2 regions of the Priestia sp. KCTC 13724 genome follow, and region 2 is predicted to be linked to the other one. Evidence: riboswitches for the same ligand, from Rfam matches in the RefSeq annotation. Region 2 holds a riboswitch; the other holds the start of a gene.
The links. A riboswitch is a leader RNA that binds a small molecule or an ion and turns the genes downstream of it on or off. The one in region 2 is predicted to bind preQ1.

Region 1 (16,694 bases), on a different contig from region 2:
AATACTTGAATAGTAGCATCATTAATATCGCTGAACATCACGTCCATGACGCACCCAGTTAAAAAAGCCACGTTTGCTTTCGCTTCATTTTTTGCAGGAATCGTTGTTTGCTTCTTATATTTCTTTTGTACAGGCTTTTTAATATCTGGCATAACTGCTTCCATTTCAGCTAAATGCTTTGGCATCACGCTCATAAGTCCCGTTTTTCGCACAGCTTTTTGCAGCCCGCTTTTTTGATAAAACTTCAGCAGTGAACCGACGGATTCAAGACGTCGCTGGTATGGGAATAATCCTTTTAAAAAGAACTCGTTTACAGTTCCTTTCACACCGGTAAGCGGCATCGCTTGACGGATTTGACCGCGCGCTTCTTCAATCAATCCACCGACATCCACATCGGCTGGACAAGCTGTCGTACAGGCTCTGCAGTCTAAGCAATCAAAAACTGGCTCAATTAGCTGTTCGTTTACTTCAAGCTTCCCTTCAGCTACGGACTTAATGAGATGAACGCGCCCTCTTGGTGAATGCTGCTCTTGACCCGTTATTTCATAGGTTGGGCACGATTCCAAGCACATGCCACAGTGCACACAATCAGCCCATTTCATTGGGTCAGGCTTATCTTTCCATAAGTAGTTTGTTAGGCTACTTGCTGTACAGGCCGGCTCGTTTATAACCTCTCCACTCATAAATCAAATCCCTCCCACAAATCGCTTATGATTTAACATTTTGTTCGGGTCTATCCTTGATTTAATTCCTTCGTATAAAAAGAAGTGAGATGGCTTTTCTCCCCAGACGTTGAGCTGCTGACGAAATACAAGCGGTGCGTGCGTAACGACTACATATCCTTTTAGTTCATGAGCTTGCTTACGCATATCAACAATTGCTCCTAGAATGTCTTTAGAGCCCCCACTAATTTCGATTTGACAAAGACCGTGACCGATTCCCCCATGTGCCCGAATGCGGACATCATATCGATTCGTAAGCAAATATGCGCTTTCTACTACCTTGAGGGCATCGAGATTTTTCACTCCTACCTTTAAAACGGCTGTTAGAGAGTCCCCATCTATAAAAGAAGCTCCATTGACACCCATTCTGTAAAGCTGGTGCCAAAAGCGAATTCGCTCCTCTTCCGATTTGATGGAAACAACTGCTTGTGAGCTTCCCAGCCCTTGAATTGCTTTTTCTTGATAGCGAACAGAGCTCTCAACATCCTCCAGCGCAATGGCTAAACAGTAAGCTTCTTCTCCAACTAGCTCCCTACTCAAAGAAGGACTCATGAGTTGTAGGGATACGGGCTCTAGCATGGAATCCAGGATCTGAGTCGCTAAGGACCTGATATCAATTAAAGATGCCTCTGGAAACGCGATAACGACGAGTGATTGGCACTTTGGAAGCGGACGAAGCTTTAGCGTAATTTCAGACATAACAGCAAGCGTCCCCATTGAACCAATGAAGAGCTTATTCATATCGTAGCCGGCTACGTTTTTGACGACTTTTCCGCCAGAACGAATGATTTGTCCGTCAGCATACACAAGCGTCATGCCAATGACAACATCTCGACAAGATCCATATCCAAGGCGTTTAGGACCGCTGTCATTGGCTGCTACAATACCACCAATTGTTGCTGTTTCGGGCCAAGATGGATCTAACGAAAGCTGCTGACCGTATGTGGCTAAATGATCTTGTAACTCCTTAAACGATGTACCTGCTTTCACCGTAACCGTCATGTCGCCCGGTACATGCTCCACAATTCCCTTATAGCGAGAAAGAGATAGCAAGATATCAGCAGATTGAACTAAACCGCCGAACCCTCGCTTCGTACCTGCACCCATGATGGATACCGTATATCCATTTTGATTCGCATACGTTAAAACAGCTGCAATTTCGGCTTCAGAAGTCGGGTAAACCGTAACCTCCCCTCCATTTCCAAGCGGATGTGCTACTGCTGTTTCCTGCACTTGCTCAGTAGAAAAAAGCGCTTGAAGGTCAGAAAAAAGTCGTTCTGCAATCATCAAACTCCCCCATCGAAATTCAATTTTTATGAAGCATTAGCGCTGGATGCGCGTTAAGCTTGTTTGTAGAATATTTTCAACAAGTTCTAAATGATTCAGCATGTGTATGTAGGCATCTTTTGAATTTGATTGTTTAATGGATTCATAGATGTGATAGTGGTGTGACGCAATTTCTTTTAAAAAGGCTTCGTGTGGTTGAATGTACTGATAAAAATCAATCATTGCTTTTTGCATCTTCGTGGAAATAAACTGGATGAATTGAGTTAGCATTTTATTGCCTGCTGCATGGACAATCACTTGATGGAAGTGGTAATCGGCTTCCCAGTCATTTTCAAATGTTTTGGAAAGCTCTAGTTTTAATTTCTTTAAATCTTCTGGAGAGCGATTCTTGGCAGCCATTTCAGCAATGCCCGGCTCCAGCATTTTTCGGACTTGAAATAGTTCTCGAACATCCTCTTCGCTCGGTAAAAGCATGGTATATTGAAACATTCTTGATGAATCAAACTGACAAATAAACGTGCCTTCTCCCTGCTTTACATCCACAATTCCTTTACCTTTGAGTGCGGTAATGGCATCGCGTACAGATGAACGCCCCACGCCAAATAACGTGCACAGCTCTCTGACTGAAGGAAGCTTCTCTCCAGGCTTAAACTGACCCGAAGCAATCATGCCTTCAATTTGCTCTTCAATTGATTCTGAGATTTTCTTTCGAGCGATTCGTTCTACGTTCACAATAACACCACCTTTCAGTTATCACATATGTGATATGTTATCGCTTACATTTATTAAAGCACCTTCAGTTTTTGATTTCAATCTTTTTTTAAAAAAATTTACAAAAAATAAAATTAGCATATCGATTTGCAACATCAAAAACGGACACTGAAGGATATAAAATAATACAAACCTATAATCCCAACAATCATTAAACTACTTACCTTTATGTCCTCCACAACAGATTTGACTGACTAAAAATTTTCAAAGAGTATATAAACCATGTCAACAGACGAATATTTACTTTTTTTAAAACAGAACGGTTATCACATAACAAACCAAAGACGCGTCTTAATCTCTTTTTTTTGTGACCGCCAAGATGCCGAGCTGTCTGCTCAGCAAGTTATTGATCACTTGAAGAATACAAATAAAAGAATCAGCTTCGATACGGTTTATAAGAACTTATCTTTATTTGTAGAGTTAGGATTCTTAAACTGTAGAGAAGATGAAACAACAAAGACATTTTCATTGAATATAGTTGACTCTCCTGTTTACTACTGAGAGAAGTTACTACATTTACTCAATACAAAGAGCAAAAGGGTTCGCAACCATGAACACTTTTGCTCTTTTTCTTATTATTCTTGGCTTAATTCTATCGCTTGCTTAAGGTCATCAATTTTTTAGTTCACAAAAATGAATTGAATGATTTGCTACAATAAATCAGCTTAAACTGATATACCAAGTTTTATTTTTATTAGTAATCAACTAAACTTTTTATTGATAAAAATAGATATAAACCACAACTTTTCTCTAACTCTTTCTTCTAAACAATAGATTTTAACAAAAAGGAGCGTCAATCACTTGGTCGATTTACCAAAAAACAGATTTCTCTCTGGTACGATCAGTACGGTGAAGCAGTCTTTAAGTTTATCTTTATGATGATTAAAGACTACCAGCAAGCAGAAGATTTAACCGAAGAAACCTTTGTAAAAGCATACGTTCATATCGATGCTTTTCAAGAAACAGCGGACATTCTAAACTGGTCAGAAAGCAAAGTGAAGTCTACTTTATTTCGGACACTGCACGGCTTAGAACGACAGCTTCTGAAGGGAGATTATGAATATGACAGCAAACCAAGACAAACGCAATAAACATATTTTCAAAGAGTTAGATGCAAGCTTTTCGCTGAGCGAATCAACGAGGAAAAGAATGAAGCAAAATATTATGGTGGAAATTGACCAAAGAGCTACAAGAATTCATTCACCTGTCCGAAAGAAACCGTTTCAAAAGAAGCTGCTTTATACAAGCTTAGCCACATGTCTACTAGCAACTTTGTTTATTCGTTCAACCTTTGTCTCACCTGCCATGGCTCAGGTAGCTTCTAAAATCCCTTACCTTGGAAAGCTTTTTGAACCTGAACCAATTACAGATATAACCTTTGATACCTTAGAGAAACAAAACTATAAAGTAAGCAGTGTAGGAACTGTTTATCCAGACGGCAAAATCATGGATGACATACAACGAACATTGAAAGCTAAAGGATACCATTTAGTAACGATTGGAATTACTACTCATGTTGATAAAGATAATCACGATAGCTATTCTATTGACCTGGAAATAGCGGATACAGAAACAAGAACACACGCTATAAAAAAAGAAGCGCAACAAATTTTAAAGAAATATGATCAAGCAAACACGGACATTACATTTACAAAAGTAAACGGACCAAAACGCGAACAAGACGGACGCTGGGGAACAATCGTTACCACAATAGGGGATGGTTTACTAAGCAAAAAGAAATATGAAGTCGTTGGAATTGGTTATTCAGTTAACCCATCTCCGCACCTAAACATTACAATATCTCGTCAAGAAGAACCGCAGCTATTTGCAAAAGAACTAGAAAAAGTTGTAGAGGAATTTTTAGAATCAGATAAGATGAAGAAACAACTTCAAGGTGATTCATATGAAGTTATTATTCAAAATGAAGCTGGGGAAAGGTTAAACTAGTTTCATAGAGGCTGGGACATAAGTAATTCAGCCAATGATAAACCTGAACGATTGAGAATTTCTCACTTTTAATCGTTCAGGTTTTTTGTTGATTGTGAAAACAATGTTGGAAACAGGGTGGAATGGAGCGTAGGACACTCGACTCCTGCGGGAAAGAGAGGGAAAACTGAGATCCCGCAGCGCAGCGAGGAAGCTCAGGTTCCTCCCCGCGGAAAGCGAGTGGCCGTAGCGCAATGGAACGCACGTATTCAGACAAACCAAAAAGATTGGAACAGCTATTGTTCGTCTCTTAGAAGCAATCATTTTGTTATGTCCCAAACTCTTGTGTCTACTCTTTTACAGGTTAATACAGTTCGTTCCCCTTGATATAGATGGGCGCCTAAAATTTCTAGTGAGACAATAATTCTTTTTCCATCCACTAAAATAGTTTGTTCAAAAGCTCTTAAACTTATAAAATTAAAAGTAATAGTTATCTCAAATAGATACTAGGTTGTAAAAACAAAAAGAAGTCAATCTATATTCAGATTGACCATTTAAAAGAGTAATTACATCACCCTTTTTTATTTTCTATCTCTTCTGATACTTTATGAATGCTTTTTATATTTAGAATCCATAGGATACTTACTCCTACGTAATATATGCCTATTATTGATAGATTATCTGATAAATTAACCCAAATAGGTTTTGATAAGCCAAAATGCCCCCAAATAACAGCTATAAGGAAAAAGGTTAAAGGAGTGACCAGGTGGACCATCCCATATAAAACTTTGCTAAATTTCATAATTTATTCCCCCTTAACTTTTAACAATTTCTTTCTTACTATCCATGTTTATAGGTGCACACTCCTCCATAATAAATTAAAGTGCCTGCTAAACCAACAGCATTTGAGCCTACGGCAAACTTCACTAGTAATTTAGCCGCTTCCTTATAAGCTTTCTTTTCAAGATATGCCCATAACCCACCTTCAAGTGCAGCTGTGACCATCGCTACTCCGAAATGGTCTTTTATAGCTCCTATCATACATGATTTCCAAGCTTCGTTTGATGCCGTTACCATTAAATTCCCATTTCTAGATTTTGTGTTTTCAACTGGCTGAAGACCAACCGTTAACATCTCAATTTCATCACGGACTTCCTTTCCAAATTCATCTTCAATCTTTTCAAAGTCAAATGTTCTTAGTCCATTTTCTACGACCAAAGCTTCTTCCATCAAGAACTCAAGTTGAGCTGCTAATTCCTCCACTAGTTCTTCTTCCGCAGGAAATCCTTCAGATCCTTTTGCTTGCAAAGGAAAGCAGAAAGCAACAAAAAGTGCAAGTATCAATGTTGGGACACAAGTTAATCTTATTGCTTTGTTATTTATCATTCTCCCTAACTCCTTTTTGGTATTTTATTACACAAATTTAATATTAAAGCACATTTGAACCTGCTTCATTATGAAAATATAAAAAAGGAGAATCGATTCAAATTAATACAAGATAATAGATTGATTAGGTAATAAAAGTATTAGTTAAAAAATACCAAAAACTCTTCACATTAGCATTTAAAGGGCTTTCATATAATAAATAACTTTTTTCAAATATTCATGTAGTACAGATCTAAGCTTTCCCACCAAAATCAAAACCACAAGAAAAAACCGAGAAGCATTTACATCTTCTCGGCCTACTTTTACTGTAAGAGCTTCCTATATATAATACATGAGAGAATCGTCTTGCTCACTCTGCTTGTTCATATTTTGTGCATGTAACGACTGCGTAGATTGGACCTTATTAACGCGCTTCTGACGATTGGAAAACAGTAAACAAACGGAAAGAACGGAAGCTACTAAGCCTACAATTAAGGCACTCACCTGACATTCCTCCTTTATAGAATATATATATTCTATTTTACCACTAATGTACGTAAATGAAGCCTTTTTCTCCAAAATTTCCATCTACTTTTACAGAGTTGTTGCTTGCTTCATTTCTTCCTTCGTCTCTTTATTCCCTTTCCTACTCGATACGTAGCTATTTAGCGCCATACCAGCAATAACAAGTACAATTCCAATGCACGAAACGTATGTAGGTAGCGGCATGCCAAGCAGAATCGTTTCGCCAAGTAGCGCAAACAATACTTCAAGCGACTGAGTAGCTTCGACTGCTCCGAGCTTTTTCATATCACCTTTGACCATATTGGTTGCTGCAAAGAATAAGACCGTCGCAATAACGCCTGAAAACAAAGCAACCCAGCCCGATTGAATGACCTGTGAGGTGCTAGGTGGCCCAGCGGTAATCAAACCGTAAATCGCTAAGATGATCCAAAACGGTAAACTTGCAATTGTCATTCCGAGCACGCGCTGGTAAGCATCTAAGCGGTTGGATACAACCACCATCATCTTACGATTGCCAAGCGGATAAGCAAAAGAAGCAACTAAAATTGGCAATGTACAAAGCAGTACGCTCACAAGCGATAGTGTTGTTGCGTGTTCAATTTGCATAATGGCGACGCCAAGTAAAATAATGAGGGCCATCGCTAAGCTTTTAAAAGGTATTTTTCCTTTTACTTGAATAGGTCCCTTACTCGTTTGAATCGTTTCATAAAATAAAGGAGCTAGAAGCGAACCTGAGATAATCGTAATTTGCCACGTTCCCGCAATTAACCAGCTCGGACCGTAAGCACTCGCATAGCAAAGCGGCGCGTAGAATAACCCAAAGCCAATCGTGCTCCACATAACCCACTGCATTGGCGCTTTTTTCATTTCCGCAAACGTAGCGGAAAGTTTTTTCCTAGCGATGACGATGATCAACAATAGTGGAACCATAAAGAAAAAGCGTAAGGAAGCACTCCAAATCCAGCTTCCACCTTCAACTTCCATCATACGATTTAAAACAAATGTAAACGCAAAGAAAAACGCCGAGCACACGCCTAATATAATTGGCTTCAATTCCCTAACCCCCGTATGTAACACATAATAATGTAAATAAATTGTAAAACCAATATATCAAATGCTGGAAGTTTGTTCAATTCTGTACTTAGTCACCTTTTAAGTTAGGCTTATATGTATATATTACCATTTATAAACAAAAAAAGTCCGCATTGTAAAGTCTAGGGCTTTTTTAATAAATGCTAGTTCTTCTACCTTATGATCATCATTTGCAAGCAAGCTCTTCTCTCCTTCTCAAGTATAGTATAAAACATGACTTTTACTATGTATTAACGTACTTAACAACTTCTCTCTAATTCTGTCATATCTTGTGTCTTTTTTCTATAAATTAAAACCATTTAAATATGAAAAAGAGTTTGGGACATAACAAAATGATTGCTTCTAAAAGACGAACACTAGCTGTTCCCATCTCTTTAGTTTGTCTCAACACGTTCGTTCCATTGCGCTACGGCCACTCGCTTTCCGCGGGGAGGAACCTGAGCTTCCTCGCTGCGCTGCGGGATCTCCGTTTTCCCTCTCTTTCCCGCAGGAGTCGAGTGTCCTCCGCTCCATTCCACCCTGTTTCCAACATTGTTTTCACAATCAACCAAAAAACCTGAACGATTAAAAGTGAGGAACTCTCAATCGTTCAGGTATAGTAAGGGCTGAACTACTTATGTCTCAGTCTCTTTGTAGTATTAATCGATTAACTTTGTGAAGTTTACGCGTTTATGAATTGCCAGCATCACTGGAATTCCAACAAGCATCACTAAAAATTCACCAATCGCAGTTGTTAACCATGTTAGTAAAAATGGAAAACCTAGTGCTAAATGAAGCTCAAACGCGATGATAAACATCGTAAACGTAAAGATCAGTGTATTGGTAACCATACGAGCAACCGTGCCCTTGGCAAACTTCATCGCAAAGATCATCAGTAATAAGGAAATTAAAGATTGTCCTACGCCAAATACCAAATCATACGCCACCATTGGTGAGAAGAATAAATTGGCTAAAAATACGCCTAGCACAATTCCATACAAATACTTCTTATTAAAAATAATCAAATGATTAAACATTTCCGCAATACGGAACTGAATATTTGTAAAGCCAAACGGCTGAATAAACATCGTTACCGCAATATACATTGCCGCAATAATACCGTTGACTGCAAGTGTTCTTACATTCATGCTGCATACTCTCCTTAGTTTTTTTACGTGGGATGGTTCCGAACCACGTCTTACGCAAATACTAAAGAATCATACAGCAGTAAATTATATTAGTCAAGTATCTCAACCCTCTTTCGGTTACTGATCGAAATTCAATCTAAAAAATCCGCTTTTATGCAAAGCGGATTTTCTGTTACTTTGATAATGTTTCTTCTTTAACGATTTGTGGAATTTTCACTTCTTGAATACGCCCTTTTTCCATTTGCTTTTTATTGATAAACCAATATACGCTTCCTACAAATAAAGCGCCGCCTACAATATTCCCAAGCGTAACCGGGATCAAATTATGTAGCAGTCCAGCTAATGATATCGTTTCAGGGTGCGGATGAAGTAAAGCCAAACCAAGGAACGTCATGTTTGCAACGCTGTGTTCATAGCCAGATGCAACAAAGGCAAACAGCATCCAAAAAACTAACATAATTTTGGCCGCATCGCTTTTGGTTCTCAAAGCCGTCCAAATGGCTAAGCAGACGAGCCAATTACATAAAATCCCTCGAAAAAAAAGTTCGCTCATTGGCAGGTTCATTTTCTTTGCTGCGGTTGTCAGTAATAAATGTGTATCGCCTACTCCTTTAAACAAACCAGTTCCAACGATTAAGAGACACAATACGAACGCTCCCAATCCGTTTCCAACAAAGCACCACAGCCAATTTTTCAACGTATCTTTCCACGTAGTAGCACCTGATAATGTACTGATTGTATAAAACATATGATTGCCTGTAAACAACTCGGCTCCGGCAAACATAACAAGTAGTAACGCAATGGCAAACGATAAGCCCATAACTAGTGAGACTATTGGTAATGATGCTTCGGCTAACGGAGCACCAACTGAAAGAGCTAATACTACACCAATTCCGACATAAGCACCTGCAAGCATAGACAACAGTAAATAGCTCGGCAATTGTTTATTCACTTGATTTGTTTTTTGACGAGCTATGTCCGTCATAGACTCGATTGACGCTTTAAACACGCTTATCCCTCCCCTATTTCGTTAAAATTCTCTGATAAATTATATAATAAAAATATTACGCGTACACTTCTTGAAGTTTGGACTTTGAGAACCAGGAGAGAGTCGCTGATTGTTTTACCACTTCTCCGACCACAATCAGCGCTGGATTACTGACTTGTTCACTAGTGGCTATTTCTACAATCGTTCGCAGCGTACCAATTAAAACCCTTTGGTTAATAGAAGTACCTTCCTCAATCACCGCCACTGGTGTCTCTATGGACTTACCACCAGCTAAAAGCTGTTCACAAATATACGGTAAGTTTTTAACTCCCATATAAATAGCAAGCGTATCAACGCCTTGAGCTAGATGATGCCACCTAATATTTTCCGGAGTTCCAGTTAAACCGTGTCCGGTCACGATTGCAAATGAACGGCTTAACTCTCGATGGGTGACAGGGATTCCAGCATAAGCAGGAGCAGCAATCCCCGCTGTAATACCGGGGATGATTTCAAACTCAATGTGATGCTTAGCTAATACTTCAGCTTCTTCGCCTCCTCGCCCAAAAATGAAAGGATCTCCACCTTTTAGCCGTACAACTATCTTTCCTTGCTGGGCGTAATGTAATAATAAATCTTGAATGACTTTTTGAGGAACACAGTGATAACCAGGCGTCTTTCCGCAATACACAAGTTCTGCTCCCTCTTTTGCATAGTGTAAAAGATCAGGATTTACCAGCCGATCGTATAAAATAACATCTGCTATTTCTAAACACTTTCCTGCTTTAATTGTTAACAACTCTGGGTCGCCCGGTCCCGCTCCAACAAGATAGACTTTTCCTTGTCTCATTCTCCGCTTCACTCCTTCGGTATAACTATGATGGCATGTTTAATAGATGATTTACAACAGCTTATTAATCTTCTAACCACAGATATACAAGCTCTTCTTCAACAGATGTTCGGTATGACTTTACTAAGCCAGTATCAGGTTCATGAACACGCCCGTTGTCCAAACAAATTTTCCAATCATGCATAGGGCAAAATACCGAATCACCGCTCACTATTCCTTCACTTAATACGCCACCTTTATGAGGACATCGGTTATCAACGGCCTGAATTTTACCGCTTGATAGCTTAAAGACAGCAATTTCTTTTTGATTCACTTTCACGGTTTTACCTAGGCTTTCTGGAAAATCATGAATTGACCCAAGCAACACTTTTGTTATGTTTTTGTTTACCATCTTTTTCTCCTCCATTTGTTTTGTTATGATGTTACAACTGTCTCAAACAATTCTTTTTTTGCTTGCTTGTTCTCAACGATTTCCTTCCATGGATCTCGATACGTAGATAAGGCTTCATCTATACGAAGGTTTAGTTTCTTTCTTTCCTCTACATTATCAAGAATAGCCTGAACGTTTTTAATACCGATTCGTTCAATCCAAGCTGAAGTACGCTCTAGATAATTTGCCGTTTCACGGTAATATTGTAGATAAGCTCCTGTAATTTCCATTAACTCTTCGTCTGTTTTCACCTTATATAGCAAATCGCCTCCTCGTAAATGAGTGCCTCCATTACCACCAACATAAATTTCCCAACCACCGTCTATTCCAATAAAGCCAATATCTTTAAAGCCTGATTCAGCACAGCTTCTTGGACAGGCCGATACAGCCATCTTTACTTTATGAGGAGTCCATAATCCTTCAAATTTCTTTTCCAGCGCAATCCCTACTCCCATCGAATCCTGCGTACCAAAGCGGCAAAATTGTTCTCCAACACACGTCTTCACCGTTCGAAGTGATTTGCCATAAGCATAACCAGAAGGCATATCTAGCTCTTCCCACACTAAAGGTAAATCTTCTTTCTTTACACCGAATAAGTCTAAACGCTGTCCTCCCGTTACTTTTACAAGCGGGATGTTGTATTTATCAACCACGTCAGCAATGCGTCGTAAATCATCTGCGTTCGTGACACCCCCGTACATTCGAGGAACAACAGAATACGTACCATCCTTTTGGATATTAGCATGCATACGTTCATTTACAAATCTAGATTCTCGTTCATCTACATAGCCAGTTGGATTCACCATACCTAAGTAGTAATTCAATGCAGGACGACACTTAGAACAACCTTCTTCGTTACTCCATCCAAGCACATTCATCACTTCACGCGTATGAGATAAGCCTTTTGCTCGAATTTCCTCTACCACCTCATCTCGAGAAAGAGATGTACATCCACATATCGCTTCCTTTTGAGCTGCTCCATCAAACTCACTTCCAAGCGTGTGCTGAAGCAATTCAGCAACAAGCGGCTTACACCCTCCGCACGAACGTGAAGCACTCGTACAGGCTTTAAGCTCATCAACTGATGTACAGCCTTGATTTTGAATAGCTTCTACAATCGTTCCTTTCGATACGCCATTACATCCACAAACAATATCATCCGCACTCATACTTGCTACCAGACTTCCGCTTCCTTGCCCGCTTATTGGTTGTAGAATTGAAATCTTCTCCACTTCCGATACGTCCTGTTGCTTTTGAATCATGGAAAACAAGCGGTTTCCATCACGGCTGTCACCAAATAAAACGGCCCCTACAATTTGATTTCCTTTTAAAACAATTTTTTTGTAAATACCATCTTGCTCATCGAATACCTTGATCGATTTCTTTTGTTCATCTTCTATAAAATCACCGGCTGAAAAAACATCTACGCCCGATACCTTTAACTGAGTGGATAGAACAGACCCTTGATAAGGACGTACATCTCCTCCACAGATCGTTTTAGCTAGTACTTTTCCTTGCTCGTAAAGAGGAGCTACCAACCCATAAACCATACCTTTATGCTCTGCGCATTCGCCTACGGCATAAATGTTGGCACTACTCGTTTCCATATAATCATTTACCACAATTCCACGGTTGATATGAAGACCCGCTTTTTGAGCAAGTTCAGTATTCGGTCGAATGCCTGCTGCCATTACTACAAAATCTGTTTCCAATAGGTTTCCGTCTGAGAACTTTAACCCTTCTACGCGCTCATGACCCGTGATTTCTTGGGTTTGTTTCTCAAGCAAGAAACTCATCCCTTGCTGTTCTAACTCTTTTTGAAGCAACTTTCCAGCAGTCAAATCCAACTGACGCTCCATTAAATAAGAGGATAAATGAACAACCGTTACATCCATTCCTAAGTTTAAAAGTCCTCTCGCTGCTTCTAAACCTAATAATCCGCCTCCAATTACAGCTGCTTTTTTATACTGCTGAGATGCTTTTACCATTTGATTCGTATCGCTTATATCTCGAAACGTTGTAACGCCTTCTTTCTCTACTCCTGGAATTGGAAGAATAAATGGCAGAGAGCCCGTTGCTATGATCAGCTTATCGTAAAATTCAATCCTCCCTTGATCCGTACGTATTTCTTGATTAATTGAGTCAATGCTTATAACCTTTTCTTCTATATAAAGAGTAATATCGTTCTCCTCATACCAGTTCCAGTCGTTTAGCGTAATGTCTTCTACGCTTGTATCCCCTTGTAATACTTTAGATAACAAGATGCGATTATAGTTTGGATGTGGCTCACTCCCAAATACAGTGATATCAAATATTTCAGGGGACAAACTAATAATCTCTTCAACTGCTCGAATTCCAGCCATCCCATTCCCAATTACGATTAACTTCTCTTTTCTCATACTTCATTTCTCTCCTTTGCCTTCATTATTTTCGACTAAAAGATGCATTTAAAATGAATGTTTGAGTCTAATTTAAAGCAATTTTCCGAAAAGTTAAACAATTATGTTATATAATCTAACATATTTTATTAGTTTATTGAGTAAAAACCACCATCAACTTTTCAATTTTTTTACTAATAAACAAAAAATATCCAAACGATCGAAAGTGTTTAACTCGCGATAGTTTGGATATATCATTAGCTGAAATATTTATGACTCAGATTCTAGTATAGCGTTGAATTGTAAAAAAACAGCTCACTTATTCTTGTAATCCATTAATAATCGTTTCCGTATTCCACTTCATCATTTTTAAATACGTGTCTCCGTCTTCCCCTGGTTTCCCAAGCGAATCGGTAAAAATTGTGCCAGCAATCGGAACCTGCGTTTCTTTGGATACCGTTTCCATACTTCGTTTATCTACGCTTGTTTCGACAAATAAAGCTGGAATGTTATTTGTTTCAATTAAACTTACCACGTCTCGAATTTGATCGGGCGTACCTTGGCTTTCTGAATTAATTTCCCAAATATAACCTGTATTTATTCCGTATGCATTTCCAAAGTATTTAAAAGCTCCTTCGCTTGAGATTAAGAAACGCTTTTCTTCAGGAAGCTGTTGGATCTTATTTAATGTATCATCGTGTAACTTTTGAAGTTCTGCTATATACTCTTTAGCATTTTTTTTATAAAATTCTTTGTTATCAGGATCCTCTTTAATAAGTGCTTTCTTTACATTTTCAGCGTATAGGATTCCATTTTCAATGTTCATCCACGCATGTGGATCAGGCTCTTTTTCTAATCCTTTTGTTTCTAGATAAATAGGTTTTACCCCTTCACTCACTCGATAAACAGGCGCGTTCTCACCTGATTTATCCGCTGTTTTCAATAATTTGTTAAACCAAGCTCCACCTTCTTCTAGATTTAACCCATTGTAAAATACAGCGTCTGCATCCGTCATCTTCATTACATCTTCTGGAAGCGGATCATATTCATGCGGGTTCTTTCCAATTGGAACCAAACTATGAATCTCAACTTTTTCTCCACCGATTTGATTAACAATATCATAGATAATGGAATAAGTCGTAACGACTTTCAACTTGTCACTGTTCACTTCGTTTCCATTGGTGCCACTGGAACACGCAACTAGTGCAAAGACTAGTAGACTAATGACTGATAACAACCAAATTTTTAATTTCATCTTCATCCTCCAATCGACTTTGAGAGCTCAGCTCGATTTCTTTTTATTTTTATCATTCTCCAAAACAGCCCTTGTGAAGGTGAAAAGAAGAATGCTAACGCAAATAAGAATGTTGCCACAATAACAATACTTGCTCCTGAAGCAAGGTTATATGAGAAGCTAAAATATAGCCCTACTATAGAAGAAAGCGCTCCGATACCAGCTGCTAAATAAATCATGACCCATAACCGGTTCGTTAATAGGTAGGCCGTAGCCGCAGGCGTAATGAGCATGGCAACTACGAGAATAATTCCTACAGTTTGAAGAGAGGCAACTGTCACCATCGTCAAAAGAACCATGAGCCCGTAATGAATCCATTTGTTTGGCAAGCCGTAGCTTTGTGCCATAGTTGGATCAAACGTCGACACCAAAAGCTCTTTATAAAACACATACACCAAGCCCATAATAACGACACCGATAATGAGTGTAGTCCACATATCAGAAGAGCGTACAGAAAGCACATTTCCAAACAAGATGTGATAAAGATCAGAACTGCTTTTCATAAAGGTAATTAAAATAATCCCTATAGCAAATACGGACGTAAACATAATACCAATTGCCATATCATGTTTGATACGACTATTTTGACTAACAAAGCCAATTCCAATCGCAGTAATAACTCCCGTTAAAACTGCACCGATAAAATAATTCATTCCCATCATGTAGGAGATAGCAACGCCTGGAAGAACAGCGTGTGAAATTGCGTCTCCCATCAGTGCCATTCCTCTTAAGACAATAAAACAGCCAATCACTCCACAAATAACTCCTACCATAACGGACGTTAGCAACGCTTTTTGTAGAAAGCTATATTGCATCAACGCATTCATAAATTCTACAACCTTCATGATGAATGTACCTCCGTTGGATGATTAAAAAAGAGTTCTTGATTTACATAGGCTTTTACCATCACGGCTGGTTCGAGTACGCTATTTACTTCTCCATAATGAATCAATTCTTTATTCAATAATAATAATTTATCAAAATAGGATTCTGCTTTACTTAAATCGTGATGTACAACGACCGTTGTTTTTCCTTGTTGACGTAACTCTCGAAGAATAGTGATAATGGTTTCTTCACTCGTTACGTCTATTCCAACAAATGGTTCATCTAAAAAAAGGACCTCTGCTTTTTGAGCAAGCGCTCTTGCTAAGAATACGCGTTGCTGTTGACCACCTGACAGTTCGCCGATCTGACGGTGTTTAAATTCTTCCATTCCTACTTTGTGCAAACACTGTAACGCCCAACTCTTATGCTCTTTCTTGGGTCTTTTCATTATTCCCAAGGATGGATACGTTCCAATTAATACAACATCTAAAACGGTAATCGGAAAATCCCAGTCAATCGTACTTCGCTGTGGAACGTAAGCAATTTGTTTCCTAGCGCTTCGAATATTCTCTCCCAGGACTTCAATATGTCCTTTATCATTTGGGATTAAATCCAAAATAGCTTTCATTAACGTTGATTTACCAGCTCCATTCGGACCAATAATTCCAATAAGCAGCCCTTTCTCAATCGTAAACGAAACGTCTTTAACCGCTTGATTACCTTGATACGATACAAACAAATCTTTTACAACGATTGCGTCAGTCATTTTATATACTCTCCTTTTTATTGGGTTCATTTAACTTTTTTGCACATAGGCAAAACTCAGGTAAAAAAATATAATACTCACGTATTACGAGTATATCAATAAATATTTTTCCTAAGGGAAACTTTTTTATATTGATCAAATTATATAGCCCATATGCAATTTTGTAAACATCATCTTATTAAATTTAGTGGAAAAAGCACTAAACATAGAGGATTACGCTAAAATCCACATCGTACATGTTTTTTATTCGGCTTAAAAAAGTGAAATAAAACGATTTTATTGATATTTTATGAATGAGGGAATAAAATGATACCAAATATTTTACCAAAGGAAACTTTTTAGACAAAGGTA
Region 2 (16,694 bases):
CTAGAGAAAAAAGCGGAACATGATGTGCAAGATAAAATGCGAAGAGCAATTAAGAGAGCACAAAACGAATATCAAAGTGATGTCTTTGGGTTTGGAGAAGTTTTTTACCGCCAAAACGTAAAGGACTGGAACAAGATGAAAAATCGCTGGGATGAAATCTTTGCGACAGATCTAGAAGTGAACTTAAAAGTAGATGTGCAAATCCGTCGACTTGGAACGTTGAATAACCCATACATGAAAGAGATGCAGGATTAGTGCAACATGGAAAACTTACTGCTGTTTTTAGGGGTATTCAGCTTTTTAGCATATAAGGCAATCCGCCCTCTTTATCAACAAAAACAGATAAAAGAAATCGTAATATACAGCAGCTTTTCTACTATAAGAGTGGTAATGTGGATAGCGGTTATTTTTCGAATAACCATTCCAACTCCGCTGTATGCCCTTGAGTTTTGGATGCAGTCCATCATTGATATCTTTTCTTCATTTTATTCGGTGTAGGTGTTCAATATGAGCCAAAAAGAAGTGATAAGTGGGAAACAGTTCTTTACATTAACCCATGTATTCTCCATTGGAAGTGCAATCTTAGTTGTATCTACTTTATTATTAGCTGTGGCAAAGAACATCGCTTGGATTTGTGCAATAATTGGAACAGGAAGTGGGTTAGTATTTGCGAGGCTTTTATTATGGTTAATCCAAAAATACCCTCAATCGACGCTAATTGATATAGCAAAGAAGTCTTGTGGCAAGTATGACCGAAAATCGGTAACTACCTAGTGAGGAAAGGAGAGGAAAGGAATGCATTCACGCTTAGTAATAAGCAATTTTCAACTATTCTCAATGATGCTGCTGTTCTTATTTGGAAGTGCGACCGTTGTGAGTATTGGACAGGAAGCACGTCAATCCGCATGGATTGCCGTTTTAGTAGGGATGTTAATGTACCTGCCTTTCTTTGCTCTTTTTACACTTTTATATAAAAGGCATCCAGAAGAAACGTTTCCAACAATATTAAAAATTGCTTTTGGAAAGCTAGTTGGCAAAATTATTTGCATGCTGTACGTGCTATATTTTATTTACATTGGTGCGCGTGTTCTAAGAGACTTTTGTGACCTGTTATTGTTAACATCAATGAGGGATACGCCTCTAGTTATTGTGGGCGGGGTTATGACGCTAGTTATTGCGTATGCATGCTTTTTAGAAGTTGAGCCAATCGCAAGAGCGAGTGTGTTATTGTTAGTTGTTTTTGTTGGCTTCATTGTATTAGTTTTTTTCTTACTGTTCTTTTCTGATGTTATGAACCCAGATCATATGCACCCCATTTTAGCTGAAGGAATCGGTTCAATTTTTAGAGCGGTGTTTCCGCTTATTTTGACGTTTCCATTTGGAGAAATGGTTGTTTTCTTAATGTTTAACCAGTTTATAAAAGGAGAAAAGTCTCTTAGAAAGATGGGAACGCGTGCCGTGGTGATAGGAGGCGTTATGCTTAGTATGTTAAGTTTAATTAACTTAACTACACTCGGACAGCACTTGGTAGAATCATCGACAATCCCCCTACTTGTAACCGTACAGCAAGTGAATATTGGAGATATTATTCAGCGGATGGATATGCTAGCCATTAGTGTTCTTATTATTGGCGGTTTTGCTAAAGTAACGATTTTCGCATATGCAGCTATTTTAGGGATAAAAGATATTTATCAAACCAGGAGTCACAAGCTATCACTCCTTTTGGTTACGGTATCCATTCTGACTACGACTATTTTTATGTCGGATAATTTTGTTAAACATTTAGAGATAGGTTTGAAAATTGTACCAGTTTGGATTCACATTCCCATGCAGTTTGTCATTCCAATCGTAACGCTGGTGATGATTCAATTGAAAAGTAGGAAGAAAAGTAGAAGTACATAGTAATTTTAAATGGAGTATGATATAGTTAAAAGCGAAAATTGAAAGAAGAAATGCCGTGCTCTATGTGCGGGAGAGGTTCGTAAACTCCCTCTATAAAAAACTAAGATCATCAGTGAGATGACAAATGGCGCCGATTTTAGGGGCTTTTTTCCTGTTTCTTTTTTAATATAAGAAAGGGATTCTTAGTTAAGGGAGATTGCAAACGAAGCAATCTCTTTTTTTATATGATCTAAACAACGGAATGTTTTCTTCTTTGACTTTATAAAGGAAAAGGAGACAAAAAAATGAAAAACGAAAAAGCAATTGTTGTATTTAGCGGTGGACAAGATAGTACGACTTGTTTATTTTGGGCGCTAAAAAATTTTAAAGAAGTGGAAACTGTTACGTTCGGCTACGGTCAGCGTCATAGTAAAGAGATTGAGGTTGCAGAAGCCATTGCAAAAGATCTTGGTGTGAAGCACACAATTTTAGATATGTCGTTGTTAAGCCAACTAGCGCCTAACGCACTAACAAGAGATGATATTGACATTAGCCAAGAGGAAGGGGAGCTACCGACAACGTTTGTGGACGGACGCAACCTTCTCTTTTTATCATTTGCGGCTGTATTAGCTAAAAATAGCGGTGCACGTCATTTAGTAACAGGTGTATGCGAAACAGATTTTTCAGGGTATCCAGACTGCAGAGATGTGTTTGTTAAATCGCTAAACGTAACGCTGAATTTATCAATGGATTTTGAATTTGTTATTCACACACCGTTAATGTGGATTGATAAAGCAGAGACATGGGGACTAGCGGATGAACTAGGTGCGCTTGACTATGTACGTGAACATACATTAACTTGCTATAACGGTATTATTGCAGACGGGTGCGGAGAGTGTCCTGCATGTAAACTTCGCAAGAGAGGTCTAGAACAATATCTTGACACGAAACAAGGAGGGGAACAGTAATGCTTCAGCAAATTTACCCACAGGTAGCACATCCTTATTCGTACGAATTAAATAAAGACATGAATTTTGCCGCTGCGCATTTTGTTCCTCATGAGTCAGCAGGAAAATGTCAGCAGGTTCATGGCCATACGTATTTTGTTAATTTAACTATTGCAGGTGATGAATTAGATTCATCAGGCTTTCTAGTTAACTTTGCTACGTTGAAAAAGATTGTGTCTGGTCAGTTCGACCATACGCTTTTAAATGATCATAAGCATTTATTTAATGAAGAGGATGCGAATGATTTCCCAACATCTGAAGTGATTGCTCGGAAAATTTATGAACTTGTACAAGCTCACTTAGATGAACTTGAAAATAAGCCAGCATGCGTGCAAGTGTTTGTTCGTGAAACTCCTACAAGCTATGTTGTATATCGTCCAAAGAAGGTGAAGCGAGATGAATAATAAGGTTCCTGTTCTGGAAATATTTGGTCCAACAATTCAAGGAGAAGGAATGGTTGTGGGCCGAAAAACAATGTTTGTGCGCACAGCTGGCTGTGATTACTCATGCAGTTGGTGTGATTCGGCATTTACTTGGGATGGGTCAGCGAAAAGTGACATCCGTCAACTGACGGACGAAGAGGTCTGGCATGAATTGCAAACCTTAGGAGGAGACCGCTTTGACCATGTAACTATTTCAGGCGGGAATCCAGCGCTGTTGAAATCTTTAGATAAACTGATTGATCGCTTGCATGATCATCAAAAGCAAGTCGCGCTTGAAACTCAGGGAAGTCGCTTTCAAGAGTGGTTTTATAAAATTGATGATTTAACTCTTTCACCCAAGCCACCAAGCTCGGGAATGAAGACAAATTACGAAGTGTTGGATGATATTGTTGAACGCTTGCAAAACAATGGACGTAGTCAACATATTAGCATTAAAGTGGTTGTGTTTGATGAAACGGATTTCGATTATGCAAAACACATTCATCAGCGCTATCCATCAGTGCCATTCTTTGTTCAAGTAGGAAATGATGATTTGACAACAACGGATGACGAGGCGTTAACTTGTAAATTATTAGGGAAGTATGAGTGGCTAATTGATCTTGTTGTAGCTACAACAGATATGAATAATGTACGCGTGTTGCCGCAGGTTCATGCACTTGTATGGGGAAATAAAAGAGGCGTGTAAGCGTTCTTTAAAAAATTTACAAATAAAATACAAAAACAAATATGTACAAAATGAAAAAACGCTGTTAGAATGACAATCGTAGAAAGAGAGGAAACACACATGAGTGGTCGTAAAGAAGAGGAATTAGAAGGTGTAACGCTTTTAGGTAATCAAGGAACAAAGTACTTGTTTGAGTATTCACCAGAAATTTTAGAGGTGTTTGATAACAAGCATCCAAATCGAGATTATTTCGTTAAATTTAATTGTCCAGAATTTACAAGCTTATGTCCGCAAACAGGACAGCCTGATTTTGCTACAATCTATATTAGCTATATACCTGATGAAAAAATGGTTGAAAGTAAGTCTTTAAAGCTTTATTTGTTTAGTTTCCGAAATCATGGTGATTTCCATGAAGATTGTATGAATATTATTATGAATGACTTAATCGAATTAATGAATCCACGTTATATTGAGGTATGGGGGAAATTTACGCCACGTGGTGGAATTTCCATTGATCCATATACAAACTATGGTCGTCCAGGCACAAAGTATGAAGAAATGGCTTCTTATCGATTAATGAATCACGATTTATATCCAGAAACGATTGATAATCGTTAATGAAAGCAGGTTGTCTTAACAACCTGTTTTCCGATGTAAACAACAACAAGGTGAGAAGGTGAAAGAATGTCACAAAGATCAGCATTAGTACTAGGAGCAAGTGGCCTTATTGGTCAAGAACTTTTACAGTTGCTTTTAGATAATCGCTCATATAGCCATGTGACAGTACTTGTTCGAAAGGCACTGCCGGTTGAACATGAAAAGCTACGTCAGCTCGAAATTGATTTTGCAGAGCTTGAAAAGTATGAGAAAGATTTTGCAGTTGATGATGTATATTGTTGTTTAGGCACAACGATGAAGAAAGCAAAAACAAAATCGAAATTTATTAAAGTGGACTATGAATTCCCACTAAAAGCAGCAAAATGTGCCGAAGCAAATCGCTGCCAAAACTTTTTAACCGTTACAGCAATTGGTGCTGATCTTCGTTCTCCTTTCTTTTACAGTAAGGTAAAAGGTCAGGTGGAAGAAGATATTGCGAGTCTGTACATTCGATCTACGCATTTCTTCCGTCCATCGCTACTATTAGGCAAACGCGATGAGTTTCGTTTGTTTGAAAAAGTAGGGGAATACACTCTTAAGTCTTGCTCATTCTGCCTAATTGGTAAATGGAAGAAATATCGACCAATTAAAGCTTACAATGTTGCAAAAGCAATGATGAAAGCGGCTATGGAAGATAAAGCAGGGGTTCATATCCATGAAAGTCAAGATATTTTCACAGGAGAATGTTATTACTCATTTACAAATGGTAAAAAAGTGATTGCAAAGTAAAAGCCTCGAATTTAGAGGCTTTTTTCTTTTTTTAGAGGAAGCTATTTTTCTTTCCTTAAGGAAACTTTTTTAGTTGTGTGAATATAATAAAGTAAAAGCATGAGGAGGAAGGAAATGAAATCGGCTAAAAAAGCACAACAATATGCGTATATGTTGTACAAACTCGGTATTTTAAGTAAAGAGCAAAAGGAAAAGATTTGTAACAAATAACCACCCAGTACAAAGTACTGGGTGGTTATTTGTTACATCGCATGATTGATAATGGTGTAGTTTTTATGGTTTACAACCGTGCGCTGTTCTAAGTCTAAATCACGATAGTTAGTCATATAAGTTAGGTCAACAATTACAGAGTTCTCATTTACCTTTTCTACAATACCTTTTAAACCATTTTTAAATTCAATTACGTTTCCTACCTCTGCAATTTTCATCGCAATCGCTCCTTCATTAGATTATTTTCAGAAAATTTATAAAAGTAAACCTAGTTAACGCTTTCTATTTTCTTTTTCTCAATTTTGCCTTAAATTGGTTAATTAGTAAAGATGTTTTTTTAAAAATGTAAAAAAAGACGTTTTTTTAAGTGAATTCTTCGACAAAAGGAGGGTAATTCGATATAGTACTGACATGTAGGATTATTTAATGATTAAAACATTAGAAATAGAAGGTGTCAATTATTATGAGAAATACAGGGTTAGTATTAGAAGGTGGCGGTATGAGAGGCCTTTATACAACGGGGGTACTTGATTACTTTATGGAACAAGATTTATATTTACCTTATGTGATTGGTGTTTCGGCGGGAGCCTGTCATGCAACTTCCTATTTATCACGACAAGTAGGAAGAAGCCGTCGAGCTAATCTAGATTATATAGATGATCCACGTTATTTGTCACTGCGAAATTATTTTAAGACGCGTGAGATGTTTGGGATGGATTTTGTATTTGAAGAAATTCCAACCAGCTTACTTCCATTTGATTTTGATTCTTTTCACAAGCGAACTGAACAGCTTGTAGTAGGCACAACGGACTGCGTAACGGGAAAGCCTGTTTATTTTGACAATCATGAGGACGATTTGTTGACCATTATTCGCGCATCAAGCTCGCTTCCATTTGTGTCAAAAGTTGTGGAGTATGGTGGTAAACAGCTGTTAGACGGGGGAATCAGCGATCCAATTCCAGTAAAAAAAGCAGAGAGTGATGGATTTAAGAAAAATATTGTAGTGTTAACACGAAATAAAGGATACCAAAAGAAAAAATCCAGTTCATCTTGGTTTACAAAGCGTTATTATCGTAAGTATCCAGGTTTAGTTAAGGCATTAGAGAACCGCTATAAGCTTTATAATGATACGCTTGCTTATATCGATGAGCAGGAGGAAGCAGGAAATATATTTGTGATTCGTCCACAGAAGCCACTGGTAGTAGGGCGAATGGAGAAAGACCGATCAAAGTTAGACGTTTTGTATAAGCAAGGATATGAAGAAGCTGCAGAACAGTATGATAAACTAAAAGAATGGTTAAAGGACTTTTCGTAGAAAGGAGTACATATAAATGAACGAAGAGGAAGTAATGAAGCAGTTAGATGCTCTCCGTGACGGCGAGATTCAAGAGCTACACGTTCGTAAAGAGGATTTTTTAGGGTTTCAACCTGTGCTTGTAAGAAGAGAGGATTTCAAGCATTTTCGCGGAGTAGCTGGTCGAGGTGGGAACTTTACGTATTATTATACCGAAACGCCTCGTAGTTAAGTTGAAACGCTAGCTTTCTTGAGCAGACGCTTATATAATGAAAGTAATGTGTAGCTATAGGAGGGATTACATGGACGATTTTCGAAAAAGTACAGCACCATTTTATTTTGCAGATTATATATGGAAAGATAAAAATGGACAGATGACATATGGGATGCTGTTAACAAACCGGCCAGCTGACGACCGGGAGTACGACCTCCATTCATTATTAGAAGAAGCGTTTGTTGAGCACAAAAAGGTTTCATTAACAACGGTTTATGATAATAGTGAACAGCTACTGTCAGGTTATGTCCTGGATTTATCAGACGATCAATCTGCGTTTACGTTTATGGACGATACAGGTGCTAAGCTAGTAATTGATTTCTATGATGTTGTAGAAATAGAGCTTGAAGATTAAAGAAGATGAAGCGTGTAAATTTGCGCTTCATCTTTTTTGTTTTGAAAGAAGAAAGAACGCATACAATGGGTCGTGATTTCTACTCCGGCTGCTCCCTTTCCGCAAGGCTCGGTCTAAGCCTAAGCCTCCTCGTAAACTTGCCGGGTCTCAGAGCACTCGCTAGTCCTGCAGGAGTCTCTCATCCTTCGTTGCAATCACAGGCTTCTTCGAGTAGTGGGAAAACTACTTATCTCTATGTATTGTTTGGGTGTGAAAGAGGGCAGAACGCGCACAATGAGTCGTGATTCTCACTTCAGATAGTTCGCTTCAATCACAGGACTTTTAAGGAAAAGGAGAAGTCATACTCTATATCTTTTTAATTCGATTTTCTAAGAGGAAAGTTTCACATAACGAATGATGACTTTGCCTGATAGGAGTTGTTTTACTCACAATATCTTGGGGGAAAGGTGTGGCATAGAGTTCGTTTCGAATAATTGCTTCTTTCAGCAAATGTAGTTATAGAGTAGTTAAATGTGCATTTATTTCTAGAATTGAAATGATTTTGAAGTGAGTCAAAAGTCTGAAAAGGGAAATATAAACAAGGTAATACCTACCTCCTTGCACAAAAAAATTCCTTCATTATGACAAATATATAGGATTATTGTCATAATCGTGTTTGATTCGTAATGTTATTAATCAAACTAAAAGAAATGTAAAGGAATCGTTCGGTGAAAGAGGTACTACGCTATGTTAGAGTAGTACCATACGAATTTTCAGGAGGTATTACCGCATGAAAAAGAGTTATGTTAAGTCTTTATTCATGATGCTAACTGCTATGTTTGCTCTTGGAAGCGTTCAGTCAGTCGCAGTAGCAGAAACGAAATATAAAGTCATTAAGGGAGATACCCTTGGGCAGTTAAGTAAACAATATGGTGTAACCATTGCAGATATAATGGACGAAAATAATCGTACAGACGAATGGATTTATGAAGGGGAAACGCTTCGTATTCCAGAAAAGCCAAACGGTCGAGATACTGATGGGCTAATTTCAGAGTCAAAAGTAGCTGAAGAAGAGAAAGCCGTTAAAGCGGTTGAAACGGAAGAAGTAAGCCAACCTGCTGAAGTAGAAGAAGTTAAGGCAGAAACACAGCCGGCTCCTGAAGGAATGGCCATTTCTCAAGGAGAGAAAGATTTGTTGGCACGCTTAGTAGAAGCGGAAGCAAAAGGTGAGTCGTATGAAGGAAAATTAGGTGTAGCTATCGTTGTCCTAAATCGTGTAGAGTCACAGCAGTTTCCAAACAGTGTTAACGGAGTAATTATGGAAGTGGTAGGGACTAGCTATGCGTTTTCTCCTGTTCAAAACGGCTCAATTAATAAGCCAGCATCTGATGAAGCACACCGTGCAGTGGAAGAGGCACTAATGAGAAAAGATCGCTTAAATGATTCCATTTACTTTTATAACCCTGACACAGCGACAGATGATTGGATTCGCTCTCGTCAAGTTGTAAAAACAATTGGAAATCATGTATTTGCAAAATAAAGAAAAAGTTTGGGACATAACAAAATGATTGCTTCTAAGAGACGAACAATAGCTGTTCCAATCTCTTTGGTTTGTCTGAACACGTTCGTTCCATTGCGCTACGGCCACTCGCTTTCCGCGGGGAGGAACCTGAGCTTCCTCGCTGCGCTGCGGGATCTCAGTTTTCCCTCTCTTTCCCGCAGGAGTCGAGTGTCCTACGCTCCATTCCACCCTGTTTCCAACATTGTTTTCACAATCAACAAAAAACCTGAACGATTAAAAGTGAGAAACTCTCAATCGTTCAGGTTTATCATTGGCTGAATTACTTATGTCCCAGCCTCTTTAATTTTTGATAAAAATTTCATTTTCTGTGGAACCTTTTGACCCTGTGACCACGAGTCCGATATCTGTATCAGCTTCTAGATTTTGTACAATAGTAAAAGGAACGTTATGTTTGTTTGCTATTTGAATATATTTTGATAAAAAAGAGTAGGAAATCGTTCCGTTTAAAAAGACTTGTCCACTTTGAACGTTAGTGATGGTTGTTTCAACCTCTTTATAAACGGTTGGCTTCATTACCTGTCCCTTAGTTAGAGCAATTTCAATTCGTTCACGTAAAGCAGTGAGGAAGTATTTACGCTCAGCTTGCTTTGTTTCTTGGGTGCCATATAGTCCTCTTTCTAAATATTCTTCGATGTTTTCACTCATAATTGTCACTCCTTCTTACGTATCATTTCCCCATATTTCAATAAAATATGAGGACTTCATATAAAAATATCATCTTTTAGAACATACTTAAAGAAATCCGATAAAAAGGGTTGCTATTTTGAAAAAATTAGTGTTTAATGAACATAGAACGAAAAGGAAATGATTTCATAAAGTTAAGATTGTAAGCGATTTCAGTTCGGTTTGTATAAAGTTGTTTGGGGAGATGACTTTATACAATAATAGCGCGTTTTGAGGTTTATAAAGGGGAGAATAAGCCTTAAACTAATGGTCAAAAAAGGGTTTTCCATTATAAAGATGCAATCATTTTATCCTTTTCATAAAATGGGCGATGAACGCAAAATTCATCGCCTTTTTTATGTCATTTTTTACTGAGCTGTATACCCGCCGTCCATTACAATGGCTTGGCCTGGCACTTCTTTCGCTTTATCGCTTGCTAGGAAAAGTGCATAATCAGCAATTTCATCAACTGTTAGCAAACGCTGATGTGGAACGAGGGGGTAGATTACTTGTTCTAATACTTTCTCAAGTGAGATGTTACGTGTTTTAGCTAAGTCTTGAAGTTGGTTACGAACAAGTGGCGTATCTACATAACCAGGACAAAGCGCATTTACTGTAATGACATCCTTCTCCAGTCATAAAAAGATGGTAGTAGTATTACCTGGGGGAATTGAGATATGTATTTATTTCAATAAATGAAAATGAAGCACGCCCACAGGGCGTGCTTCATTACAGGGAAGACTAACTATTTCTAACATTGTACACTTATATATTTCAAATCTAGGGAAGTTAATTCTAAACATAACGTTTAAACTTGTCAAGGGTTATAAGTTTAAATGTTAAAAAATCCCGCTTATGCCCATGTGAACTGAATAAGGAAATATATGCAATATCGTATAACATGATTTTTAAAGAAAAGGAGTGAGCGGTGGTTCACTTCTTTTCCTGTTTTAAAGGAAAAAAGAATAAAAAAAGCGAATATCATACATGACGTCAGAAAAAGTCGAATAAGGGGGAACTTCTATGAAACACATAGTTGGTTTTTTTAATGGGATTATGCAAAGGTATTTACCAGATCCATTTTTATTTGTCATTATCCTAACATTTGCAGTGTTTGGATTTGGGCTTATCTTTACAGATAGTACCCCAATAAATCTAGTGCAGTACTGGGGAGAAGGTTTCTGGGGGTTATTAGCTTTTTCTATGCAAATGATTCTAGTATTAGTTACGGGGCACGTATTAGCAAGCAGTCCTTTATGTGAAAAAGGATTAACGCGCCTTGCTAGCTTGCCTTCGACTCCAGGACAAGCAGTGGTACTTGTATCGATTATCTCATTACTAGCAAGCTTTATAAACTGGGGATTTGGGCTGGTTGTAGGTGCGTTATTTTCAAAGGAATTAGCGAAACAAGTGAAGTATGTCGACTATCGTTTATTAATTGCGAGTGCATACAGCGGCTTTGTCATTTGGCATGGAGGACTTTCCGGTTCTGTTCCTTTAACGATTGCGACACCTGGTCATTTTGCAGAAGACATGATTGGACTTATTCCAACAAGTCAAACCATTTTTTCTACATTTAACTTAGTGATTGTAGCCGCCTTGTTTGTAGCCGTACCGATTGTGAATAGATTAATGATGCCACCAAAGGAAGAAGCATTTGTAGTAGATCCTGACCTGTTAAAAGACTTTCAAGCAGCATCGGCTGAAGTTGAGCATATGACGCCCGCAGCACGTTTAGAGAATAGCCGAATTATTTCATTGACAATTGGGGCTGCGGGAATCGTATTTTTAGGTTATTACTTCGTGGAAAAAGGACTTTTATTAAATTTAGATATTGTCAATTTTTTGTTTCTGTTTCTGGGAATTTTATTTCATGGAACGCCTCGTAATTTTTTGAAAGCGGTAACAGAAGCTGTGAAAGGAACAAGCGGCATTATTATTCAATTTCCATTCTATGCAGGGCTGATGGGCATCATGGTATCTTCAGGGTTAGCAACTGTGATTTCAGAAACATTTGTTTCGATTTCAACTGAAACAACGTTTGCGATGTTTGTTTTTTGGAGTGCTGGAATTGTTAACTTTTTTGTACCGTCCGGCGGAGGGCAGTGGGCAGTTCAGGCTCCGGTAGTTTTAGACGCAGCTCAAGCTTTAGATGTACCAACTGCAAAAGCTGCCATGGCAGTAGCCTGGGGAGATGCTTGGACGAATATGATTCAGCCATTTTGGGCGCTTCCTGCTCTTGCAATCGCTGGGTTAAAAGCAAAAGATATCATGGGATATTGCGTCATGATTTTGTTAGTAAGCGGCGTCATTATTTCATTAGGATTGCTTATTTTTTAATACAGCGATTAGTAAAAGATGTTATCGATAAGCATGCAAAAAATGCCGATACTATAAATGCAGTAGAAGTCGATACTGTAGAAAACGTAAAATTTCTCTTGCAACCGCCACGGATTTTGCTATAATAGCCACGGTGGCTTTTTTAGACACTGGGTGGGTGAGGGATATTGAGAAAAGAAGGAAGAAAATTTGAAAGCGTTATTAGAAAATTTGTTTCAATTGAAGCATCATAACACAACGCTTGGAAAAGAAAGCGTTGCGGGCGTTATTTCCTTTTTATCAATTGTATATATCATTGCGATTAATTCAACTATTTTATCAGATGCAGGCATCCCATTAGAAGCAGGTATTTTTGCGACGGTGGCTGTATCGGTCATTGGTTGTTTACTGATGGCGTTTTGGGCAAACGCCCCGCTTATTTTGGTTCCAGGTATGGGAATCAACGCGTTGTTTACGTATACAATGGTACAGTCAATGGGATTAACGTGGCAAGAAGGACTAGCTGCCGTATTTATATCCGGCGTTTTGTTCACTTTACTTGCATTTTCAAGGCTATCTGCAAAGCTTGTGGCTGCGATTCCGCACTCTTTAAAAGAAGCAATTACCGTTGGAGTCGGGTTATTCTTAACATTTATTGGGCTTCAAAAAGGTGGATTGGTTATTCCAAGTGATACAACGTTTGTTGCATTAGGGAATCTATCAGATCCGTTTGTGCTTAGTACGTTGTTGACATTGATGATTACAATTGTGTTATTTATTCGAAATATACGCGGAAACTTTTTGCTCAGCATGATTGCTGGAACGCTTATTGCAATGTTGTTTGGTGTTCAAAATCAATCGAACGGCAGCACCTCTACAAGCTTTCAAGAATTTTTTGCAGGTTTCGGTGCCTTTTCGTTTACAGCGCTTGGACAAATTACGTTTTGGGCTGCGGTGTTCTCGCTAACCATGGTACTTGTATTCGAGAACATTGGATTAATTCATGGCCAATTAGGCATGATGGACCAACAGGAAAAGTTTTCAAAAGCTTTTCAAGCAAACGCTGTTTCTGCCTCTTTGGCAGGTCTCCTTGGCACGAGCCCAACTGTTGCTTCAGTTGAAGGAGCATCAGGTATTGCAGCAGGTGGAAGAACGGGACTTACGTCTTTAATTACAGGCGTGTTATTTTTAAGCTCACTGTTCTTTATTCCATTTATTAAGCTTATTCCAGATAGTGCAATTGCACCGATTTTGATTGTTATTGGTGGTTTGATGATTCAAAATATCAAGAACATCAACCTCCAAGATCTATCAGAAGGTTTCCCAGCGTTTTTAATTATCGCTCTAATTCCGCTCACGTACAGCATTGCTGATGGTATCGCTTTTGGTTTTATTGCATACCCGCTTTTAAAGCTTGCAATCGGCAGAATGCGTGAAGTATCCGCTTTCATGTACGTAATTGCGTTGTTATTTTTCTTGAACTTTGTTTTACATTATATTGCATAAAGTTAAGCAGCTGGATTGCCAGCTGCTTTTTTATTTGAATGGATGATTTTAAACTTCTAAAAGAAGGAATAAGGTAGACAAAATTCATGCGTGGTTGCACAACTTAGGGCTTCCTATGATGATAGGATTATTTTTGATGACTGTGCTTAATACGTAAAGCATGACGCTTATTATAACAGTAGAAGCTACTTTAACAACAGTTGGGATTTTACTGTTTGTTTATCATGTTTTGGCGCATTTAAAGTCGGAATAGAAGCAAAATATGTCGGCAATTAAAGGGAAAGAGATAAAGGGAAACGCAGTTATTTTATCGAATATCTAATAGTAAAATAACATAAGAAAAGCGTTTTTTATTTATCAAAAGCAGACTAGGCCTAATAAAAGGGGGAGCTCAGCGGTAAGAAGTCTAGTTACTTATTACGCCTAAAGAGTGGGGTATAAGTTTCTTACTGCGGAAATACTATGAATGAACAGCAGCAGTTTGTACGTGTGAGGGAGTTAGCAAATGAGATTATTCGTTTTAAGCTTCAAGATCGTGCGGTCTATAACGAAGTTGAGCTGCGCAATAGCGTCGAGTTATTAGCTCGCTCCATTGTAGATTTGGCAAATGTTCATTTAAAAGAAGATGCTAACCCAGAAACATCTCTTAAAGCAACAGTGTGTAAGGTGAAGATGGTGTATAACCATATGAATCAAAAAGCAAAACAGCAAGGTCTTGAAGGGGCATATCAAGAAATTCAGGATTTAAAATCGTATGCAAAGAATGAATATGAACAGAAGAATCTTTTAGGATAAGCGATTCAACTAACTCCTTCCTTTGTACAAAAAGAAAGGAGAGAGGTAAATTTGTCATCTTTAACAATGCCAGAAACCATTGTAGCATCATTATTAGCGCTATTTGTAATGGGAATTTCCATTCTGTTTTTTATGACGCTGATCTTAACGATTGTTAGGAGAGAACGTATTCAGGCTCTTGTAAAAGCAGGCAAGACAGGTAATGGTGCTCAGCACAGCCTAGGAGAATACCTCCGGGCAGTTTGGAAGAGACATTAAAAAAGTGCGAGGCAGGCGCTTCGCACTTTTTCTTATTTAGTAGGGATGCTATTATTTCGTGCTAAAACAATTTCCGCTGCTTCACTGACGGATGAAACAACAGCAGAAGCGTGTTTTTTCACTTCTTCAGGAGCTGTGGCCATCGCAAAGCTATTCGGCGTTAAGTGAAACATTGGAATATCATTAAAGGAATCACCCACGCATGCTACTTCTTCAGGTTGTAAACCTAAATGATCTAGTAAGATTTGAATAGCATTTCCTTTGCTGATGTGCTTTGGCATGATATCCAAACAGTTTTTGGCAGAAATGTAGGCATCAATTTGCTCTTTAAACTGATGTGTTAAATCAGCTTGAAGAGCTACCAATTCTGAGTGGTCTCCAAGGATTGTAATTTTAGATGGCGAGAGGTTTAATCCAAAAGAGTCGAGCATATTTTCCTGCTCCTCAATTGGGAAAAACATATGCTTTTCAATTTCATTAATGACGTCGGTTTTCGTTTCTACATAGTTCGTATCGTTTGAACAAACTAAGACGACGTGGTTAGGATTTAGCGTTTGTTTGTATAGGCTGGAAGCTAACTCACTTTCAAATACCTTAGCGTGTAGTGAATGATTATCTCTTGTCCAAACAAACGCACCATTTTGACTAATTCGATGAAAGTTATTTTGAATATCAGACGAAATTTTTAGAATTTCACTATCCATTCGTCCTGATGCTAAACAAACATCAATATTGCTTTCTTGAAGCTTTACTAACGCTTCAATATTATGTGTTTCAACATATTTTTCCTGATGAAGCAACGTACCGTCAAGGTCGCTGACAAATAGTTTGATCAACTTAAAAAAGCTCCTTTCAATGAACCGGTCATATTCTTATAAATAGTAGTATACATGCGTATTTATTGTATCAAGAAAACGCTTGTATTTCATATAAAAAGGCTTCCTCGAATCGGAAGCCTTTTTATCATGCTACTTGTGTATTAATGTTTTGATTAGTATAAGTACGAATCTGTTTAATATACCAACCGCCTACGAATAAAGTAAGAACTGTACCAATACCCATTGATAAACCATAATCTAACCCTAAACCTTCTGGAGCATAGAAGATATAGCAACAAACTACCGCCGTCATAAACATAGATGGAATTCCGCAAATCCAATGGTTTTTAGCATGTTGAAGCAAGTAAATGGTAGCTGTCCATAGCATGACAGTGGCAACGACTTGATTGGTCCAGCCAACGTATCTCCAAAGGAATGAATAATCAATTGTTGATAGATAAAAAGCTGGAACCGCAACGGATAATGTATAAATAAACGTTGCTTTTTTATTTCCTTTTTCTTCTTTATGGTTCTTACTAACAAGATCCTCTAAAATCATACGAGATGAACGTAATGCCGTATCCCCAGTTGTAATTGGTAGAATGATAACACCTAAAATAGCGAGAATGCCTCCTAATGTTCCAAGCCACGATGTTGAGATTTCATTTACTACCGCAGATGGTCCACCAGCAGCAAGTGCTTCTTGAAGGCCACCTGTTCCGTTGAAGAATGTCATTGCAGCTGCTGCCCAAATTAAGGTGATAACTCCTTCTCCAATCATCGCGCCGAAAAATACTTTGCGTCCGTCTTTTTCATTTTTTAGTGTACGAGCAACAATTGGACTTTGCGTACAGTGAAAGCCCGAAATAGCACCACATGAGATAGTTACCATTAATAGAGGCCAAATCGGCAGCTCTTGTGGATGAAGGTTTTCTAATGTTAAATTTGGTACAGATTCTTTTGAAATGAAAATAAGTGCAAATGCAATTGAGACAGCCATGAAAATCAATACTGCACCGAATAAAGGATAAATTCTTCCAATAATTTTATTAACAGGTAGGACCGTCGCTAAAATAAAGTAAGCAAAAATAATAATTAGCGATACGATAAAAGGTAAAGATGTAACGCTTGTAATTAACTGAGCTGGACCAGCTGTGAAAGCTGCCGCTACTAAAATCATAAGCACAAGAGAAACGACATTGATGATCTTTCTCATATTTGCTCCAAGATATTTACCAACTAGAGCTGGGTACTGTGCTC

Region 1: another riboswitch for preQ1. It lies ahead of AC1UFB_RS13705 (QueT transporter family protein); the one in region 2 lies ahead of queC (7-cyano-7-deazaguanine synthase QueC).

What each region holds. Positions count from the first base shown of each region.
Region 1 covers NZ_JBXDLD010000093.1:193-16,886, reverse strand. Annotated here, with positions in the region: gene AC1UFB_RS13765 ((Fe-S)-binding protein) at 1-683, opposite strand, end outside; gene AC1UFB_RS13760 (FAD-binding oxidoreductase) at 687-2,009, opposite strand; gene AC1UFB_RS13755 (FadR/GntR family transcriptional regulator) at 2,046-2,741, opposite strand; gene AC1UFB_RS13750 (Fur family transcriptional regulator) at 3,003-3,281, shown strand; gene AC1UFB_RS13745 (RNA polymerase sigma factor) at 3,551-3,871, shown strand; gene AC1UFB_RS13740 (DUF4030 domain-containing protein) at 3,843-4,727, shown strand; gene AC1UFB_RS13735 (hypothetical protein) at 4,845-5,093, shown strand; gene AC1UFB_RS13730 (hypothetical protein) at 5,278-5,508, opposite strand; gene AC1UFB_RS13725 (hypothetical protein) at 5,547-6,092, opposite strand; gene AC1UFB_RS13720 (hypothetical protein) at 6,411-6,575, opposite strand; gene AC1UFB_RS13715 (DMT family transporter) at 6,666-7,649, opposite strand; gene AC1UFB_RS13710 (hypothetical protein) at 8,063-8,206, opposite strand; gene AC1UFB_RS13705 (QueT transporter family protein) at 8,327-8,815, opposite strand; PreQ1 riboswitch class I at 8,824-8,868, opposite strand; gene AC1UFB_RS13700 (formate/nitrite transporter family protein) at 8,988-9,824, opposite strand; gene cobA (uroporphyrinogen-III C-methyltransferase) at 9,880-10,650, opposite strand; gene nirD (nitrite reductase small subunit NirD) at 10,715-11,041, opposite strand; gene nirB (nitrite reductase large subunit NirB) at 11,065-13,479, opposite strand; gene AC1UFB_RS13680 (metal ABC transporter substrate-binding protein) at 13,778-14,713, opposite strand; gene AC1UFB_RS13675 (metal ABC transporter permease) at 14,716-15,597, opposite strand; gene AC1UFB_RS13670 (metal ABC transporter ATP-binding protein) at 15,594-16,343, opposite strand.
Region 2 covers NZ_JBXDLD010000036.1:11,068-27,761, reverse strand. Annotated here, with positions in the region: gene AC1UFB_RS05890 (Ger(x)C family spore germination protein) at 1-255, shown strand, start outside; gene AC1UFB_RS05885 (hypothetical protein) at 262-498, shown strand; gene AC1UFB_RS05880 (GerAB/ArcD/ProY family transporter) at 508-774, shown strand; gene AC1UFB_RS05875 (GerAB/ArcD/ProY family transporter) at 796-1,902, shown strand; PreQ1 riboswitch class I at 1,969-2,012, shown strand; gene queC (7-cyano-7-deazaguanine synthase QueC) at 2,187-2,849, shown strand; gene queD (6-carboxytetrahydropterin synthase QueD) at 2,849-3,292, shown strand; gene queE (7-carboxy-7-deazaguanine synthase QueE) at 3,285-4,016, shown strand; gene queF (preQ(1) synthase) at 4,116-4,613, shown strand; gene AC1UFB_RS05850 (oxidoreductase) at 4,680-5,381, shown strand; gene AC1UFB_RS05845 (YkvS family protein) at 5,624-5,809, opposite strand; gene AC1UFB_RS05840 (patatin-like phospholipase family protein) at 6,052-6,906, shown strand; gene AC1UFB_RS05835 (hypothetical protein) at 6,923-7,117, shown strand; gene AC1UFB_RS05830 (hypothetical protein) at 7,188-7,514, shown strand; gene AC1UFB_RS05825 (cell wall hydrolase) at 8,284-9,033, shown strand; gene AC1UFB_RS05820 (hypothetical protein) at 8,929-9,243, opposite strand; gene AC1UFB_RS05815 (YueI family protein) at 9,355-9,723, opposite strand; partial or broken gene AC1UFB_RS05810 (SDR family oxidoreductase) at 10,107-10,358, opposite strand; gene AC1UFB_RS05805 (short-chain fatty acid transporter) at 10,762-12,078, shown strand; gene AC1UFB_RS05800 (NCS2 family permease) at 12,268-13,563, shown strand; gene AC1UFB_RS05795 (hypothetical protein) at 14,026-14,358, shown strand; gene AC1UFB_RS05790 (hypothetical protein) at 14,410-14,616, shown strand; gene AC1UFB_RS05785 (Cof-type HAD-IIB family hydrolase) at 14,649-15,452, opposite strand; gene AC1UFB_RS05780 (carbon starvation CstA family protein) at 15,580-16,694, opposite strand, start outside.